Regions from separate parts of the Streptomyces sp. NPDC127119 genome, predicted to be linked through region 1. Evidence: predicted binding sites of a transcription regulator. Region 1 holds the regulator's gene; the other holds the start of a gene.
What was found. Region 1 encodes HspR, which represses chaperone genes until heat shock. Its sites were predicted from a motif close to TTGAGNNNNNNNNNCTCAA; they were not measured.

Region 1 (6,115 bases):
GCGCGCCCAGTTCCAGCAGCTCACGGCCGACCTGCTGGAGCGCTGCAAGACGCCGTTCCACAACGTCATCAAGGACGCCGGCATCCAGCTGAGCGAGATCGACCACGTCGTTCTCGTCGGTGGCTCCACCCGTATGCCCGCCGTGGCCGAGCTCGTCAAGGAGCTGACCGGCGGCCAGGACGCCAACAAGGGCGTCAACCCGGACGAGGTCGTCGCCATCGGCGCCGCCCTGCAGGCCGGTGTCCTCAAGGGTGAGGTCAAGGACGTCCTGCTCCTCGACGTGACCCCGCTGTCCCTCGGTATCGAGACCAAGGGAGGGATCATGACGAAGCTCATCGAGCGCAACACCACGATCCCGACCAAGCGGTCCGAGATCTTCACGACGGCCGAGGACAATCAGCCGTCCGTCCAGATCCAGGTCTACCAGGGCGAGCGCGAGATCGCGGCGTACAACAAGAAGCTCGGGATGTTCGAGCTGACCGGTCTGCCGCCGGCCCCGCGCGGAGTCCCGCAGATCGAGGTCGCGTTCGACATCGACGCCAACGGCATCATGCACGTGACCGCGAAGGACCTCGGCACGGGCAAGGAGCAGAAGATGACCGTCACCGGCGGCTCCTCGCTGCCGAAGGACGAGGTCGACCGCATGCGCCAGGAGGCCGAGCAGTACGCGGACGAGGACCACCGTCGCCGCGAGGCCGCCGAGGCCCGCAACCAGGGCGAGCAGCTCGTCTACCAGACGGAGAAGTTCCTCAAGGACAACGAGGACAAGGTCCCCGGCGACGTCAAGACCGAGGTCGAGACGAGTGTCGAGGAGCTGAAGGCCGCGCTCAAGGGCGAGGACACCGCCGAGATCCGTACGGCCACCGAGAAGGTCGCCGCCGTCTCCCAGAAGCTGGGCCAGGCGATGTACGCCGACGCGCAGGCTTCCCAGGGTGCCGCGGGCGCCGAGGCCCCGGGTGCCGGCCCGGACGCCGGTGCCAAGGCCGCCGACGACGACGTGGTCGACGCGGAGATCGTCGACGAGGACCGTGACCGCAAGGACGGTGCCGCGTGACGGAGGAGACCCCGGGCTTCGACGAGCAGCCCGACGTCCCCTCCGGCGCCACCCCTGAAGACGCCGAGCCGAAGGCCGCCCCCTCCTCCGCGGAGGACGGGGCGGCCCCGGCCGGGGACACGGCAGCAGCTCAGTCAGCAGCCCAGATCGCAGGCCTGACGGCCCAGCTGGACCAGGTGCGTACGGCGCTCAATGAACGTACGGCGGACGTCCAGCGGCTTCAGGCCGAGTACCAGAACTACCGCCGCCGGGTCGAGCGCGACCGGATCGCGGTCAAGGAACTCGCCATCGCGAGCCTCCTGACCGAGCTCCTGCCCGTGCTCGACGACATCGGCCGCGCGCGGGAACACGGCGAACTGCTCGGCGGTTTCAAGTCGGTGGCGGAGTCGCTGGAGACCGTCGCGGCCAAGATGGGCCTGCAGCAGTTCGGCAAGGAGGGCGAGCCCTTCGACCCGATGATCCACGAGGCCCTGATGCACTCGTACGCGCCGGACGTCACGGAGACGACGTGCGTGGCGATTCTGCAGCCGGGGTATCGCTTCGGCGAGCGCACCATCCGCCCCGCGCGGGTGGCGGTCGCCGAGCCGCAGCCGGGAGCGCAGCCCGCCAAGGGCGACGAGACGGATGCGGGGACCGCGGCGGCCGACGACAAGGAGAGCGGTGGCCCGGACGAGGGCTGACGTGAAACAGGGCGTACGCGCGCCCCTTTGCACGGAGAACGTCGAGCGCGTACGTGACGGTGGCGTACGGAAGGAGGGGCGTCGAGGATGAGCACCAAGGACTTCATCGAGAAGGACTACTACAAGGTCCTCGGCGTCCCCAAGGACGCCACCGAGGCCGAGATCAAGAAGGCGTACCGCAAGCTCGCCCGCGAGTTCCATCCGGACGCCAACAAGGGGAACGCCCGCGCCGAGGAGCGCTTCAAGGAGATCTCCGAGGCGAACGACATCCTCGGGGACCCCAAGAAGCGCAAGGAGTACGACGAGGCCCGCGCCCTCTTCGGCAACGGCGGCTTCCGTCCCGGCCCGGCCGGTTCGGGCGGCTCCTTCAACTTCGACCTGGGGGACCTCTTCGGAGGCGGCCCCCAGGGCGGAGCGGGCGGCGGCGGTCCGCAGGGCGGGGCCGGTGGCTTCGGCGGCGGCATAGGGGACGTCTTCGGCGGACTCTTCAACCGCGGCGGTGCGGGCCCCGGTGCCCGGACGCAGCCGCGGCGCGGCCAGGACATCGACACCGAGGTCACGCTCAGCTTCACGGAGGCGGTGGACGGCGCGACCGTCCCGCTGCGGATGACCTCGCAGTCACCCTGCAAGGCCTGTTCGGGCACCGGCGACAAGAACGGCACACCGCGCGTGTGCCCGACCTGCGTCGGCACCGGCCAGGTGGCGCGCGGTTCGGGCGGCGGGTTCTCGCTGACCGACCCGTGCCCCGACTGCAAGGGCCGCGGCCTGATCGCGGAGCACGCGTGCGCGGTCTGCAGCGGCTCGGGACGCGCCAAGTCGTCCCGGACCATGCAGGTCCGTATCCCCGCCGGGGTGTCGGACAGCCAGCGCATCCGGCTCCGCGGCAAGGGCGCGCCGGGCGAACGGGGCGGCCCGTCGGGCGACCTGTACGTCACGGTGCACGTGGACACGCACCCGGTCTTCGGCCGCAAGGGCGACAACCTCACCGTCACCGTGCCCGTCACCTTCACGGAGGCGGCACTGGGCGGCGAGGTCCGCGTGCCCACGCTCGGGGGGCCTCCGGTCACCCTGAAACTGCCGCCGGGCACGCCCAACGGCCGTACGATGCGGGCCCGCGGCAAGGGAGCGGTCCGCAAGGACGGCTCGCGCGGGGACCTGTTGGTCACCGTCGAGGTGAGTGTTCCGGCGGACCTGACGGGGAAGGCTCGTGACGCGCTGGAGGCGTATCGCGAGGCGACCGCGGAGGAGGATCCGCGGGCCGAGCTGTTCCAGGCCGCGAAGGGAGCATGAGGACATCATGGACGCACCCGGACGCCGTCGGCAGAACTCCTTCACCGGCAGGGCCTACGAGCTGACGGAAGAAACACCGGTGTACGTCATCTCGGTGGCCGCCCAGCTCTCCGGTCTGCACCCGCAGACGCTGCGTCAGTACGACCGCCTCGGCCTGGTCTCCCCGGACCGCACGGCCGGGCGCGGCCGGCGCTACTCGGCCCGCGACATCGAACTGCTGCGCACCGTCCAGCAGTTGTCGCAGGACGAGGGCATCAACCTCGCCGGCATCAAACGCATCATCGAGCTGGAGAACCAGGTCGCCGTACTCCAGTCCCGGGTCGCGGAACTGTCGTCGGCCCTGGAGGGCGCGGCGGCGACCATGCAGCAGCGCGAGGCCGCGGTGCACGCCTCGTACCGCCGCGACCTGGTCCCGTACCAGGAGGTCCAGCAGACGAGCGCGCTGGTGGTCTGGCGCCCCAAGCGCCCGCCGACGGACTGAGTCCGAGCGGGCGAGCAGCCATGTTGAGGGGCCCGGAGGTTCATCGCGAACCGCCGGGCCCCTCAGCCAACGGCGGCTGACCGTCAGCCCGGCCGCTGCGCGACGAAGACGAACTCCCGGCCGGGGCGGTCGGGTGCGTCGCGCACGTCCTTCACGGTGTAGCCCTGCCCGGTCAGATCCGCCCCGATCTCGTCGCGCTCGCGGAAACGCAGCGTCGAGTCCGAGGTCAGTACCTGTCCGTCCACGTCGAACACATAGGTACTGCGGAACGCCACCAACGGGCCGTCGACCCCGGTCAGTTCGGTCCAGCTCTCGACCGCGCCGACCCCAGGGATCTCCGTCACGCCGTACGAGGCCTCGCGGGTCCACTCCTCCCAGGCGCGCCGGGCCGGATCCCGGGTCTCGAAGACGAGATGCCCGCCGGGCCGCAGCGCTTCGTAGGCGCCTCGCAGGGTGCCGTGCCACGCCCGGTCGTCGACGATCTGCTGGGCCGCGTTGGCCGTCATGGTCGCCAGGTCGACGCGGAGGGGAGGCAGCGCGGTGGCGTCCCCGTGGATCCACCGAACCGTCTCGCCGCCGGGCTTGCCACGGGCGACATCGAGGGACGCCCGCGCCGGATCGACCCCGACGACCTCGATCCCGCGGCCGGCGAGCAGCAGCGCGAACACCCCGGTCCCGCACCCGATGTCGAGCACGCGCCGCGCCCCGAACTCCGCGGCGACACGGACGTACGCGTCGAGGTCGCCGCGATCAGGATCGAGCGGGTCGTAGACGGCGGCGAGGCGGGGGTGCGCGAAGTTCTCGTCAGCCATGGCCCTGCGCGCGGGCGCGGGCGTGGTGCAGAAGCCCGGCGAGACCCTGCGGGGCGGTGGCGAGGACGGTGTCGGGGGCGTCGCTCTCGCGGAGGCGGAGGGTGCCGTCGGGGGCGGTGGCTATGTATATGCACTCGCCCTGCGGCCCTCCGCTGAACGTCGACTTCTGCCAGATCAGTTCGGGCATCCGCGTCTCCCTAGAGGGTGTAGAGGACGTGCTGGATGAGGGCCAGAGAGTCCTTCACGGAGTGTGCTTCCGGGGCCAACGATACGTCGATCGGGGGCAAGGAGTAGTCGGCGAGCCGTGCGAACAGCGTTCCGTATTGGAGCAGTGCTTCCTGGTCGCGCAAGTACCGGATTCCCGTGGGCTGTTCGAGCACGACGGTGCCCAGCCGTTGCACGGAGGGGACCACGTGGACGAAGTTCCCGCTGAGGGCCGCATGCGCCTGGGAGCTGAACGGATAGATCCGGATGGTCACATGGGGGAGTCGGGCCAGCTCGATGAGGTGGAGCAGCTGTCTGCGGACCACATCCGTGCCGCCGAACTTCATGTGCAGGGCGGACTCGTGGATCACGGCGTGTACGGATGGCGGGTTCTCGCGAGTGAGAATGCTCTGCCGTTCCATGCGGAACTTCAGCGCGTCCTCGATGTCCTCGTTCTCGAAGCCCAGTTTCGGTGTGGCGAAGATGGCCTGTGCGTAGTCGGGCGTCTGGAAGAGGCCCGGGATGAAGAGCGATTGGTGCAGCCGCACTTCAGCCGCTTCATTTTCCAGCTCCGCCATGTTCAGAGGCCCTTGCTCCATGGGCTTCTTGTAGGCCGTCCACCACCCCTTGCCCGTGGCCTCGGACATGGCGACCAGGGCTTCGACGTACGTCTCATCCGTGCATCCATAAACGCGGCACAGCTCATGAAGCCGTTCCGTCAGGATCGTCGTCTTCGCCGTTTCGATCTGGCTCAGCTGGGCCCGGCCCATGCCGATCCGCTCGGCGGCCTCTCCCGCACTGAAACCCGCCTGTTCGCGCAGGTGTTTGAGCTCATGGCCGAGTCGTCGCTGACGTTCGCTGATGGTGGTGCGCAGTCCCACGGTTCACTCCTTGTCGGTCGCCCAAAGTCTCCATGGGGCGCGGTAGTTAGTCCACCGACCGAGTGAACAGCTTGAACAATGTAAACCTTTATCGCTACCTTGCGTGTGGTGTCGATTACTTAAGGGAGTCGTTCGCCTCGCTCTGTCCGTGAGCCCACAGGGCGCCCGCCTCCCTCAACCCCGACTGGAGTCACCGCCCATGGACCCCGCCCGAAGCGCCACCCACCGCCCCGCCCAACTCGTCCACGAGTACAGCCTGTTCGCCCCCGCCGACGCCACCGCGCCCCGCGTCTGCAGGGACTTCGTGCGGGCCGTGCTGTTCACGCACGGGCGTGAGGCGCTCGTCATGCCCGCCGCCCTGTGCACCTCGGAGCTGGTCACCAACGTCCATCTCCACACCAAGGGCGCCGCCATACTCCGAGTCCGGCTCAACTCGGCCCGTCTGCACGTGAGCGTCTTCGACGAGAGTCCCGATCCACCCGTCGTGGCGCGCCCCGTCGCGGGGGTGGTCGCCTGCTGGGGGCGAGGGCTCGCCCTCGTCGACGAGGTGGCGGACGCGTGGGGCGTCGCCGACGCGAGGACCGGGCGGTACGCGAAAGGCGTGTGGTTCGAGCTGTGGCCGGCGGTGTGAGCCGTTCCCGCCCCACCCGAGGAAGCGGCCGGCCCCGGGCTCTCGCCGAAAGCCCGGTCGGCGCAGGGACGGCAGAAATCTT
Region 2 (6,115 bases), on a different contig from region 1:
GGTGGGCCGCCGCGTGCGCGAGGGAGAAGCCGACGCCCAAGCCGCCGATCAGGATCTCCGGCGCGGGGCGCCCGTCCAGCGCGCCGAGCGCGGCGTCGACCAGCAGCCTCTCCGAGCGGCCGTCGGAGGTGTCCATGAGGAAACAGCCGTTGGCGATGATCTGCAGCAGCTCGCCGTGGCGGCGCAGTACGACCTCGCCGTACGGGCCCTCGCGGCGGTCGATGACTTCGGGGCTGCCGTGCGGGGTGTCGTACGCGGTCATGACCCCATCCTGGCAACCCGCGCCCGGCCGGGCAGCCGGTTTTCGCCGCGCCGCGCCGCGCCGCGCCGCGCCGCGCCACCCGACTCCGGCCCGCGGTGGCGGTGCCGGGTCCCCTGGAGGACGCTGGGACCCGGACAGGGACGGCCTGTGCGTGGCATCCGTCATAGACAGCGCGATCAAGCACGCCGAGGGTGGGGGCAGAACGGAAGGAGCCCCCGACGGTGGAGCGGAGCGAGAGGGACGCGTCCCCGAACCCGAACGCTCCGAAGCCCCCCAGCCCCCGCAAGGGCCGCGAGGACCTACGAGACAAGCCCCCACCGAACCGGCACGCGAATCCGGCACGGGCAGAGGGCCCTTCCCATCCGCCCGCCCCCTCCAGCCCCGGTAAGGGGCGCGAGGAACTGCGCGACAAGCCCCCACCGAACCGGCACGCGAATCGGGCACGGGCAGAGGGCCCTTCCCAACGGCCCGTCTCTTCCGGCCCCGGTGAGGGGTGCGAGGAACTGCGCGACAAGCCCCCACCGGGCCGGCACGCGAACGCGATACCGGCAGACCCCCGTCTCCGACGGCCGAGGCGCGTGCGTCACCCGTTCCCCACCCCCACCGCCACCCCCTTCACCTTCGGGTACGCCGTCGTCCTCCTTCTGACCTCGCTCTTCACCGAGTACGCCGACCCCCACCTGGTGAGCCGCGTGCTCCAGGGGTCCAGCACGGACGTGGTGCACCTGGCACAGGCGCCGGTCCCCGTGCTGATCGCCAGCGCGCTGTGGATCGCCGGCGGAATCTCCTCCGTGTTCGCGATCGCCTTCCTCCTGGTGCTCACCGCGCTGGAGCGGCGCATCGGCGGCCGGCGCACGGCGGGTGTCTTCCTGCTGGGGCACGTCGTGGCGACGCTGGCCACCGAGATACCCGTCGGCCTCTCGGTCCTCGCCGGGCACCTCCCCGACAGTTCCCTCCACCGCTACGACTACGGCATCAGCTTCGGTGTCGCGGCGAGCGCCGGCGCACTGGCCGGGCTCCTGACACTCTGGCCCCGCCTGCTCCTCCTGGCGGTGTCCGCCTGGCTGGTCGGCGAGGGCCTGGTGGCCTACACCGACCCCCTGACGAACTGGGGACACCTGCTGGCCCTGGCCATCGGGGTCGCCACCTGGCCGTGGGTGCGCCGCTCCCGGCCGGCCGCGGCGACGGCGGCTGCGGCGACGGCCCCTCCCGGGTGACGCCGGGGACGCCGCGGCGGCGCGTTCAGACTCCGGCCGGGGACTCCGCCTGAGCCCGATGCGTCCGCTCCGTCTGCTCGGTCCGGTCCGTCCGCTCCGTCCGGCCCGTGAACTTCGAGCTCGTCAGCCTCGCCTCCACGCTCCACCCCAGGGACTCGTACAGACCCCGCCCGTCCGGCGTAGCCGCCAGTACGCCGGTCTCGGCACCCTGGGCGACCGCCGTGTGCGCGAGGGTGTGCATGACGAAGCGGCCCAGGCCCCTGCGCCGGTGTGCGGGCGCCGTCTCGATGCGGTCGGCGACGGCCGTCGCCCCGGTCGGGACGATCCGCCCGCGCGCGGCCTGTGAACCGTCGGCCGCGGCGACCAGGACGTGGGTGACTCCGCCCCGGGACCAGCCGCGCAGCCGGTAGCCGTCCGGCACGGGCGGTACGGGGCCCCGGGCGAGGGGCGTCGACATCAGGTAGCCGGTCTCGGGGTTGGTCCACCAGCCGCTGCCGAGCCAGGGCGTGACCCGGGCGGGCTCCGCGAAGACCTTGAGCCACACGCCCGCTCCGGACACCGCGTCGGCCACCTCGCGGACGGTGGCCTCGTCCACCTGGTCCTCCGTCGCGCCCAGTACGTGCCGGGTGACGTGATCGGACTCGCCCACGTCCACGGTGCATCCCCAGGGCGCGGCCACCGGAGGTGCCGCCCCACGCGAGACGACCCATCCGTCCACCCAGGCCCGCACGGTCTCGTTCATCACCGCGGCCCACCTCCGTATGCTCCGTACGCGCGTTCATGCGTAATGGCCCAAATGGCTATTGAGCTGTTACTGGAGCAGACGGTACGGGGTCGGTGGCTCGGGTCGACAGAGGCGATCGCTCACAGCGAACACCCGTAGGGGAACAATCAGAGGCTCACGTGCATTGAGTCGGCATAGCTCAACTTGAATGCCGAAGGGGAGATCATGACTTTGACGTCCGAACCGCTCACTCTGCCCGTGCTGCCGCTCGACGACGAGGTCGTGCTGCCCGGCATGGTGGTGCCCCTGGACCTGAACGACGCCGATGTACGCGCCGCGGTGGAAGCCGCGCAGGCAGCAGCCCGTTCCACCGGTGCCAGCAAGCCGAGGGTGCTTCTTGTTCCGCGGATCGACGGCACGTACGCCAACACGGGGGTGCTCGGCACGATCGAGCAGGTCGGGCGCCTCGCCGACGGTGACCCCGGTGCCCTGATCCGCGGTCGCGGACGGGTGCGCGTCGGTGCCGGTACGACCGGTCCTGGCGCGGCCCTGTGGGTGGAGGGCACGCAGGTCGAGGAGACCGTGCCGGACCCGTTGCCCGGCTCCGTGACCGAACTGGTCAAGGAGTACAAGGCGCTGGCCACGAACTGGCTGAAGAAGCGGGCCGCCTGGCAGGTCGTGGACCGTGTCCAGCAGATCGACGACGTGTCCACGCTCGCCGACAACTCCGGTTACTCGCCGTTCCTGACGACCGCCCAGAAGGTCGAGCTGCTTGAGACCTCCGACCCGGTGGCCCGGCTGAAGCTGGCCACCGAGCACCTGCGCGAGCACCTCGCCGAGCAGGATGTCGCCGAGTCCATCGCCAAGGATGTACAGGAGGGTGTGGACAAGCAGCAGCGGGAGTTCCTGCTGCGGCGGCAGCTGGAGGCCGTGCGCAAGGAGCTGCGCGAGCTGAACGGCGAGGCCGAGGGCGAGGAGTCCGACGACTACCGGGCCCGCGTCGAGGCCGCCGACCTCCCCGAGAAGGTCCGTGAGGCCGCGCTCAAGGAGGTCGAGAAGCTGGAGCGCTCCAGCGACCAGTCGCCCGAGGGCTCCTGGATCCGCACCTGGCTCGACACCGTGCTCGAACTCCCGTGGAACGAGCGCACGGAGGACGAGTACGACATCCAGGGCGCCAAGACGGTCCTGGACGCCGAGCACGCGGGCCTGGACGACGTGAAGGAGCGGATCACCGAGTACCTGGCGGTCCGCAAGCGGCGCAACGACCGGGGTCTCGGTGTCGTGGGCGGCCGGCGCGGCGGCGCGGTGCTCGCGCTCGTCGGCCCTCCCGGCGTCGGAAAGACCTCGCTCGGCGAGTCCGTCGCGCACGCCATGGGCCGCAAGTTCGTCCGGGTCGCCCTCGGTGGCGTACGGGACGAGGCGGAGATCCGCGGCCACCGGCGTACGTACGTCGGCGCGCTGCCCGGCCGGATCGTGCGGGCGATCAAGGAGGCCGGGTCCATGAACCCGGTGGTCCTGCTCGACGAGATCGACAAGGTGGGCTCCGACTTCCGGGGCGACCCGGCGGCGGCCCTCCTCGAAGTCCTCGACCCGGCCCAGAACCACACCTTCCGGGACCACTACCTGGAGGTCGAGCTCGACCTGAGCGACGTCGTCTTCCTGGCCACGGCGAACGTGCTGGAGGCCATCCCGGAGGCGCTGCTCGACCGGATGGAACTGGTGCGGCTCGACGGGTACACCGAGGACGAGAAGGTCGTCATCGCCCGCGACCACCTGCTCCCGCGCCAGCTGGAGCGAGCCGGGCTCGAGACCGCCGAGGTCACCCTCGACGAGAGCGCGCTGCGCAGGCTGGCCGGGGAGTACACCCGCGAGGCGGGCGTACGGAACCTGGAGCGGTCCGTCGCACGGCTGCTCCGCAAGATCGCGGCGCAGCACGAACTCGGCGAGCGGAAGCTGCCGTTCACGGTCGGCGCGGACGATCTGCGCGCGCTGATCGGCAGGCCGCACCACGTGCCCGAGTCCGCCCAGGACCCGGCCGAGCGCCGCACGGCGGTGCCCGGCGTGGCGACCGGGCTCGCGGTCACCGGCGCCGGTGGTGACGTCCTCTTCGTCGAGGCGTCGCTCGCCGACCCGGAGACGGGCGCGGCGGGGCTGACCCTCACCGGTCAGCTGGGCGACGTGATGAAGGAGTCGGCGCAGATCGCGCTCTCCTTCCTCCGCTCGCACGGCGCCGAACTGGAACTGCCCGTCGCCGACCTCAAGGACCGGGGCGTGCACATCCACTTCCCGGCGGGCGCGGTGCCGAAGGACGGTCCGAGCGCGGGTGTCACGATGACGACGGCACTGGCCTCGCTGCTGTCCGGCCGCCAGGTCCGTACCGACGTGGCCATGACCGGTGAGGTCTCGCTCACCGGCCGGGTGCTGCCGATCGGCGGCGTCAAGCAGAAGCTGCTCGCCGCGCACCGGGCGGGTGTCACCACGGTGATCATCCCGAAGCGCAACGAGGCCGACCTGGACGACGTACCGGCGGAGGTGCTGGAGAAGCTCGACGTCCACGCGGTGACGGACGTCCGCCAGGTCCTGGAACTGGCGCTGGCGCCGGCGACGAACGGCGCGGCGACGGAGGTTCCGCTGGCCGCGTGAGCGGCGGGCTCGCGTGAGTCGTGTGACGACTCGTGCGAGCCGCGTGGCGCAGACTCCGGTGGCGCAGTGACGGACGTCATCGGGCGGGTAGGGCCCGGCCCCCTCTTCGTGAGGGGTCCGGGCCTTCCGCGTACGACGTGTGCCGTGGGTACGGGGGCGGGGTCAGCCGTTGGCCAGTGCCACCACGCGGTCGAGGGCGCCGTTGAACTTGTCGTGGTCGCCGACCGTGGGGCCCGAGGACGTGTACTGCCACATCGTGTAGTAGTCCCAGCCCGCCGGGAGCGTGCCCACCGCCGTGGCGTAGCGGGCGATCCAGAGCGGGTTGGCGGAGGCGAAACCGGCGTAGTCGCCGGTGCACTGGGTCCACCAGCTGGTGGCCGAGTAGATGACGGCGTCACGGCCGGTGCGGGCCTTGTACTGGTTCAGGAAGTCGCGGATCCAGGTGACCATCGCGCTCTGCGTCTTGCCGTAGCAGGCCGCCCCGTACGGGTTCCACTCGATGTCCAGCGCGCCCGGGAGCGTCCTGCCGTCCTTCGACCAGCCGCCGCCGTTGTTCACGAAGTAGTTGGCCTGCGCGGCGCCGCCCGTCGTGTCGGGGGTCGCGAAGTGGTACGCGCCGCGGATCATGCCGACGTTGTACGAGCCGTTGTACTGCTGGGTGAAGTAGGGGTTCGTGTAGTACGTCCCCTCGGTGCCTTTCACATAGGCCCATTTGACCCCGCTGGTCCACAGGGTGGACCAGGCGACGTTGCCCTGGTGGCTGCTGACGTCCACCCCCTCCGTCTGGGTGGCGTCGCCCGGGGTCGGCAGGCCGTCCTGGCCGTCGTGCGGGATGACGCCCATCCCCATGTACGCGGAGCCGCGGGCCGGGACGTCGGCCGCGTGGGCGGGACCGGGGATGAGGACGGAGAGGGACAGGGAGAGGGACAGGAGCAGGATGCCCATCGCGCCGAAGCGCGTTCTGAGGTGGTCGCGCGCGGGTGAGGGGTGGGCCGTTCCGGATGTGTGCACGGACATGTTCGTGCCTCCGAAGGCTCGGTGGTGCCCGGGTGGTGGTGGGGTCCATAAAATGGCGTGGGCATGCCATGCGGGTGCGTGGTGAAGAAGCTACGCACGCGGGCGGGCGGCGGAAAGAGGGCTCGGCGGCTGCCGTTGGTCTATTCCTGCGAAATACTGGCCGAGCTGCGGCAATGGCGGTCTTTGGCGGAAACTTTCACGATCGGGAAACCGGGTCATGGGTGCTGACGTGCACGAGGGCGGTATGGGTGA

Region 2: lon (endopeptidase La) is a predicted target of HspR. The motif match lies at 2,388-2,406, and genes of this name have one in related genera.

Annotation. Positions count from the first base shown of each region.
Region 1 is NZ_JBHXTO010000051.1:17,464-23,578, forward strand. Features, by position in the region: gene dnaK (molecular chaperone DnaK) at 1-1,054, shown strand, start outside; gene grpE (nucleotide exchange factor GrpE) at 1,051-1,734, shown strand; gene dnaJ (molecular chaperone DnaJ) at 1,822-3,024, shown strand; gene ACFVH5_RS22115 (heat shock protein transcriptional repressor HspR) at 3,032-3,505, shown strand; gene ACFVH5_RS22120 (class I SAM-dependent methyltransferase) at 3,589-4,317, opposite strand; gene ACFVH5_RS22125 (DUF397 domain-containing protein) at 4,310-4,504, opposite strand; gene ACFVH5_RS22130 (helix-turn-helix domain-containing protein) at 4,515-5,402, opposite strand; gene ACFVH5_RS22135 (ATP-binding protein) at 5,602-6,033, shown strand.
Region 2 is NZ_JBHXTO010000007.1:96,174-102,288, reverse strand. Features, by position in the region: gene ACFVH5_RS05830 (spermidine synthase) at 1-262, opposite strand, end outside; gene ACFVH5_RS05825 (rhomboid-like protein) at 841-1,479, shown strand; gene ACFVH5_RS05820 (GNAT family N-acetyltransferase) at 1,505-2,221, opposite strand; gene lon (endopeptidase La) at 2,429-4,846, shown strand; gene ACFVH5_RS05810 (lysozyme) at 5,009-5,863, opposite strand; gene ACFVH5_RS05805 (MarR family winged helix-turn-helix transcriptional regulator) at 6,093-6,115, shown strand, end outside.